Regions from separate parts of the Bacillus sp. URHA0034 genome, predicted to be linked through region 1. Evidence: riboswitches for the same ligand, from Rfam matches in the RefSeq annotation. Region 1 holds a riboswitch; each other region holds the start of a gene.

Region 1 (2,268 bases):
AGGAATGACCCGGCTGATTCGCCTGCAAAGCCATTGCGAATCCGTTTTGAATCTATTTCCGTATGTAGCATCGCTCCCGATGCTTGATATACACCCATTGCTTCGATGATCGCTACGATATACGCCACAAAAAAGGTAAGAAAAGTGTCCCAATGAAAAGCTAAATTTCCGTATGGAAGCAGGTGCGGAATTCCGAACCACGGTTTACTGTCTATCATCGAAAAATTTGTTTTTCCTAGAATCATAGCAAGGACATCACCAATAACGAGAGCAATTAAGAATGAATAGGATTTCCAAATGCCTTTGCCAAAAAGAGATAATAATACAACAATAATCGAAGTTGAAATCGATAATAATAGAGTCGATGGGCTGGCAAACGACTCATCACCTGGGGACCCTCCTAAAAATTCGTATAAGGTAAACCCAGATAATGATATTCCAACCAGAAAGATGACGGTGCCAGAAATAACGGGTGTAAATAATCCTTTCAAACGTCCAATAATCCCGGTAATAGATAGCAGAAAAACGATAATGGAACTAAGGAAAATACCACCGCTTGCAGCTGCCAAGCCGTTCGCCTTGCCAGCAGCTATCATAATAGAATCAAATGCGGCAGATGGCCCTTGAATAATTGGCAATCTTACTAATTTGGCAGCTTGTGTCAATGTCACAATACCGGCTGTAATAAATATGGCATTAACGATATTGGCTGATTGTGATAGAGGTAACCCAATCATCGCCGCGACAAATATTGGATCAAGCCACACATTGGATACACCAACATGCTGCAGAGCATATAAAAAGGTTTTAAATGGAGGGAGTTTCTCCTCCAACCCAATAGGCATTTCTTTGTAGCTCATACTTTGACCTTCGTTGATCTCTTCCATGATGTAATCTCCTTCTCTATTTATCTATTTAAGTTTTATTGCTCCCTGTAATGATGCTGTTTTAATAGGAAAAAGCCAGATCCTGTAATGGACCTGGCTTTTGCAGCTTATGAAAAAAATAGACTTCCACTTAGCTACTTTCCTACGCTGGTATCATCCAGATCAGGTCCAAAGGGTTAAAAAACAGGTGTTTTTCTCTCAGCCCATAAATGGGGCACCCCTAGTAGTAATGCATATTTATGATATTCAATTTATAATAACTCGTAAATATATGAAAGTAAAGGTTCACGTCTTCTCTTTATTTATCGTTTTACCTTTTATAGTAGTTTTAGCGTTTTCCTGAATAGTACCTCGCACCCACGAGCAACATCTTCAAAAGAACTCCACTCATCGGGATGATGACTGATACCACTCTTGCTCCTTACAAAAATCATTCCAATATCTGTGAGTTCTCCCATCCCATCGCATCATGGGCAGGGCCGCTTGGTAATTCATAAGCAGGATACGGTAATTCTTGCAGAGAATCCTTTACTGCTTTCGTCACGATTGGTGAACTCTTCACAGATGAGAGGGATTGAACCTTCCTAATTCACACCAAAACCTTGGTTTGCCGCAATGGCCTGGATAGAATCATAGATTTTAGCAAATGTAGTTTCACGCCGCTCATTATCTATATCACGAACATCAAGTGTAAAATCCACTTTCCCGGGAATGACATTACTGCTTCCAGGTTTTACTTCCAATTTCCCTACTGTCGCCACATTTCCACTACTGTCCTGTGCAATTTTCTCAATCGCTAGAATACATTCTTCGGCAGGTGTTAACGCTCTCTTTCTCTCGTTCATCCCTGTCGTTCCTGCATGTCCCGCTTCACCCGTAATGGTTACTTCCGCCAATAAAAAATAGGAGAAGAACAATGTCTTCTCCAACCAGCCTTTTCAGTCTTTAAAAATATTATCAACTTTTCTGATTTTGAACAAGTCTTAATAAAAATTACTCTTTTACAGAAAATTTTTTCTCAGATTTTATCTTTTGTAAAAATCCCTGAACTCCCTCAAAAGCTTTCTTGGGAATCTGGTCATCCTCTTCCAAGAATGGCTCTTTGTGCAACACTTCAATAGAACCTGGTCCTGTATAATGAATGTTGTCCAACGCTCGGAAGAATCCTGTAAGGTATATCACACCTTCACCAGGCAGAAGGCGTTCTCCGTCGTGTGCATCGCTAGGAGCTTGATCAGTGTCGTTCACATGGACATACACGATTTGCTTTGGTGACAACGAAAGAAGGTCATCAATCGTTCCTTCCGTTGTATACCAATGATAACTATCGAGCAACAAACCGATATTCGATGCACCAATGCCGTCTATGTACTCTAATGTA
Region 2 (2,268 bases), 5.4 Mb from region 1:
TGAACAGGCAGTGGGTGTGCATTAAATACGTATAGGTAAGACCCGAACGTTGGAACATGACTTCTGTTCTTTTCGTGCGTCTGTTTTGATGGCTGTGTGCAGCCCTGTCTCCAGGCCCTATGTAAGCCTCTGTCTCGACAATATAACCTGCCGTCATTCCTTCGTTCGTTTCTTTTACAAGCAGGCAGCCAAGTAATGCCCTTGCCAATTCGAGAGTGGGCTGGTCATAAAACTCCGCAGGTAACGGATCGATATCCAGTAAAGTATCTTCCATGCCTTATTCACTCCTTATAAAGGCTTATCTTTCTCTGTTATAAACCAACCATCAGGTTTTCTTTCAATATGAAACAAATTTTCATCAAACTTTTTTCTAAGTAATTTATACTCCTCATTTTCAAATTTCACCTGTGTTACTTTAATTTTCTTTAAGGTTATTTCCGGTTTCTCGACTTCAAAAATCAGGTCGTCTATTACAAAAAAAGTTTTCTGATGTTTCATTCTTTCCACTCCTTCCCCTTATAAATACATACGTATATAATTTGTTAAAAATGAAAAATTTCCTTGTTAATTTTCTGTAAAATAAACGGAATCTTATCATGATTTGAGCAATTCCTTAACAATCCTTGATTCCTACTTGGTTCGTGGGTACAGTATCAGTGGCTATCATGGTATTGGGTGAAGGTGAGCCACTACATATTCATTATACGCTAATTCGAAAAAAAAGCTTATATGGTCACAATAAAAGATCAGTTCTTACTAAATAAAATTATTTGACATTTCAATCAATGGTGATAGTATTGTACATGCAGGTAATTATTACAAATTCATATGGAAAATAAATCCGCTAGAGGTGCCTTTTTAAAGGGCTGAGATTGAAGTACTACTTCGGGACTCTATGAACCTGATCTGGGTTATACCAGCGTAGGGAAGTGGAAAACAGGATATTTGAATGTGCAATTTTCTCTTTCAAATGATCAAACCACTTTCTAAACATCGGAAAGTGGTTTTTTGTTTTTCACCTGTTCATAAGCGGAATCTTCTAAAGAGGTGACGCGAATTTTAACAAATGTTAAAGAGTTACATATCATTTCGAACGCTAAAATGCCAATCGAGCAGTTACGAGAGATTTTACTTGAGATTCACCCTTATGTAACGTCGATCCACTTAAGGGAAAAGCAACAAACAGCCCGGGAACTTTTTCAAGCGGTTGAATGGCTATCTAAAGACATCCCCCTTTCAAAAATTATTATTAATGACCGAGTGGATGTTGCTGTTGCCGCAAGAGTCGCAGGGGTCCAATTAGCCTATCATAGTTTGGACCAAGCGATTGTAAAAAAGGCGTTTCCAAGCTTAAAGGTAGGTAGTTCCATTCACTCTTATCAGGATGGAGAAAACGCTCTGAGGGACGGTGCTGATTACGTTCTGTTCGGCCACGTGTACCCTTCCCACTCTAAACAAGGTAAGACACCAAAAGGTATCGAGGAATTAGCAAAAGTAGCTAAACTGGCTATTCCGGTCATTGCTATTGGCGGGATCACACCTGAAAATACAAAACCAATCATTCAAGCTGGTGCTAAAGGTATTGCGGTTATGTCGGGTGTCTTAGATTCAAGCGATCCGTTAACCGCAGTAAAAGCGTATGTACATGCATTAAAAGATGGAGATGGTAAAAGGTGAAAAATTCATTTGATGTTGCCATTATTGGCGGCGGAATAAACGGAAGTTCCATTGCCTATCAACTTTCAAAGCTTGGGAAAAAGGTGGTTCTAATTGAGAAGAATCGTTTGGCTTGTGAAGCATCCAGTGCCGCTGCCGGAATGCTGGCAGCACAAGCGGAGATTGAAGATGATGGTCCCTTTTTTCAATTAGCTTTAAAAAGCCAGGGAATGTTTTCTTCCCTCTCAGACGAGTTATTTGAAATTACCGGAATCGATATTGAGTTTGTTCGTAAAGGCATGATTAAAATTGCCGAAACAGAAGAAAAAGCCACAGAAGTCAAACAACAAGCTACGTTTCAACGACATTGGGATCCAGAAATAGAATGGCTTGATTCTCATAGTATACGAGAATTGGAACCCTTCCTCTCCCCTAACGTTGCTGGCGGGATGTTCATCCCTAACGATGGCCATGTCCAGCCAGCTAAATTATCGAAGGCTTTTGCAAAGGCCGCAGAACAATTCGGGGCGACCATTCTCGAAAACACAGAGGTTCTTTCATTCAACTACGAAAATGACCGAGTAAACGGGGTTATAACCACTTTAGGAAACA
Region 3 (2,268 bases), 5.9 Mb from region 1:
CCCATTTTCCCATTGGTTGTGACTCCCCCTTAAATTAAGATTCTATGAATATATCAATAATATCTTCATTCGTCCTAAAATATGGAAGGTTTTCTGACAGAGAAAAGGGCTTAGTAGAAATAACGACCTTACCCACTATTCACGCAAGTAGTCTTATCAGACAAGTACCTTAGCCGAGTTTTCTATTCATCAAAAAAACTTTACTGTTCTATTAAAATATCCTTTAAATAATTAAACAGTTTTCAATCATGGTTTGTGTTATTCTATTAAAACAATTCAGTAATTGAAGTAAAGAAACGAGGGAATCCATTGTCACACGGACTTATTCATCATATTGAAATCTATGTTTCCGATTTAAGCAGGACAATTGAATTTTGGGGTTGGTTTTTAGAAAAGTTAGGCTACGAACCTTTTCAAGAATGGGAAAGTGGGCAGAGCTAGAAACTCGGTGAAACATACATAGTCTTTGTGCAAGCTGAGCAGCGGTTTCTTGATATACCCTATCATAGATGTCGGGTGGGTCTAAACCATTTGGCGTTTCACGCAAGTTCACGTCAGCAGGTGGATGAGATGACCAGCGCGTTACAAGAAAGAGGTATTCACATTCTCTATGAAAATAAGCATCCATTTGCAGGAGGAAAATCACATTACGCAGTTTATTTTGAGGACCCAGATCGAATTAAGGTTGAATTATAGCCCCTGAAAGAGAGTGACCTCTAAATGAGGTCTTTTCTATTACGGTTCTTGATTTTTCATGATTTGGTTTACTAAGTTTTGAGTTGCATCTTGTGACGTTGGCGCCGTATTTTCAATCGCCGGCTGGACGTAGTTTAGTGCTGACTGATGAATGTTTTTAAATATCTTCATTTTATTTTCAGGATCGTTCTGATTTGGAATACTTTCGTTCATCATCCATTCCTCCATAGTTATATTCACTTCTTATTTTCTATTTGATTTTGAAAAATATACATGAACTGTTAACTACTAGTAAAATAGACTCAAATTACTAAATTTTATAAATTTCGATTTGATTCTATCCACTTTTCTTGTATACTGAAAAAAGTTAAATAAACATAACTAGGGGAGTCCAATAGTTTGGGCTGAGAGAGAAACACGCTTAAGTTTCTTGACCCTTTGGACCTGATCTGGATCATACCAGCGTGGGGAAGTTGATAAGCATCTTTTATTAAGATTAACTTCTACATACATTTGCCGGGTCCATCCTTTTAAAGGACCCGGCTTTTTTATGTGCTTCTTTTTTCCCATTCATGTTCTAGAACTCGTCCTTTTATTAAATAAAAAGGGAGAGATTTATCAATGGTATCCACCTCATTAAATGAAAAAAACATTTCCATCATGTCAAGCTTTTCAGGCAGTAAAAAAGTTTATGTAGAAGGTTCAAGACCCGATATTAAAGTTCCTATGCGTGAAATTGAACTAAGTCCGACAACAAGTACCTTTGGAGAGGAAGCGAATTCCCCAGTACGGGTGTATGATACAAGCGGCCCCTATACAGATTCAAATTATTCCGTAGACATCACAAAAGGTCTGCCTGCCCTTCGTAGTACATGGATAAATGAACGATCTGATGTTGAAGAATATGAAGCCCGTGAAATCAAACCAGAAGATAATGGGTATCAAGATCTAAACGACCCAAGGGCTAATCATAAAGTTTTTCCTAGATTAAAGCGTAAGCCATTACGAGCAAAAATAGGAAAAAATGTGACACAGCTCCATTATGCAAAAAAAGGAATCATTACACCTGAAATGGAATACATCGCAATCAGGGAAAATATGAAGCCTGAATTTGTCCGTGATGAAGTGGCAAGAGGCCGGGCGATAATCCCTTCTAATATCAACCATCCAGAGACAGAACCAATGATCATCGGACGCCATTTTCATGTAAAAATAAATGCCAACATTGGGAATTCGGCGGTTTCCTCATCGATTGAAGAGGAAGTGGAAAAAATGACGTGGGCTACTCGCTGGGGCGCTGACACGATTATGGATCTTTCTACAGGGAAAAACATCCACACGACTCGTGAGTGGATTATTCGAAACTCAGCCGTTCCTGTTGGTACGGTTCCGATTTATCAAGCCTTAGAAAAAGTAAATGGAATTGCCGAAGATCTAACTTGGGAAGTTTACCGTGATACCTTAATTGAGCAGGCTGAACAAGGTGTCGATTACTTTACCATCCATGCCGGTGTCTTATTACGATATGTTCCGTTAACAGCGAAACGGTTAACCGGAATTGTCTCACGTGGC

The links. Region 1 has a riboswitch for thiamine pyrophosphate ahead of ACZ9EE_RS31905 (solute carrier family 23 protein). Riboswitches for the same ligand answer to the same signal wherever they lie in the genome.
Region 2: another riboswitch for thiamine pyrophosphate. It lies ahead of ACZ9EE_RS05675 (thiamine phosphate synthase); the one in region 1 lies ahead of ACZ9EE_RS31905 (solute carrier family 23 protein).
Region 3: another riboswitch for thiamine pyrophosphate. It lies ahead of thiC (phosphomethylpyrimidine synthase ThiC); the one in region 1 lies ahead of ACZ9EE_RS31905 (solute carrier family 23 protein).

The regions. Positions count from the first base shown of each region.
Region 1 is NZ_JBWCDK010000002.1:6,142,485-6,144,752, forward strand. Features, by position in the region: gene ACZ9EE_RS31905 (solute carrier family 23 protein) at 1-887, opposite strand, end outside; TPP riboswitch at 1,010-1,119, opposite strand; gene ACZ9EE_RS31910 (peptidase dimerization domain-containing protein) at 1,472-1,816, opposite strand; gene ACZ9EE_RS31915 (sugar phosphate isomerase/epimerase family protein) at 1,881-2,268, opposite strand, start outside.
Region 2 is NZ_JBWCDK010000002.1:717,943-720,210, forward strand. Features, by position in the region: gene ACZ9EE_RS05665 (DNA-3-methyladenine glycosylase) at 1-274, opposite strand, end outside; gene ACZ9EE_RS05670 (hypothetical protein) at 289-498, opposite strand; TPP riboswitch at 837-945, shown strand; gene ACZ9EE_RS05675 (thiamine phosphate synthase) at 1,048-1,677, shown strand; gene thiO (glycine oxidase ThiO) at 1,674-2,268, shown strand, end outside.
Region 3 is NZ_JBWCDK010000002.1:273,784-276,051, forward strand. Features, by position in the region: gene ACZ9EE_RS03600 (amidase family protein) at 1-13, opposite strand, end outside; partial or broken gene ACZ9EE_RS03605 (VOC family protein) at 310-696, shown strand; gene ACZ9EE_RS03610 (hypothetical protein) at 736-912, opposite strand; TPP riboswitch at 1,070-1,184, shown strand; gene thiC (phosphomethylpyrimidine synthase ThiC) at 1,318-2,268, shown strand, end outside.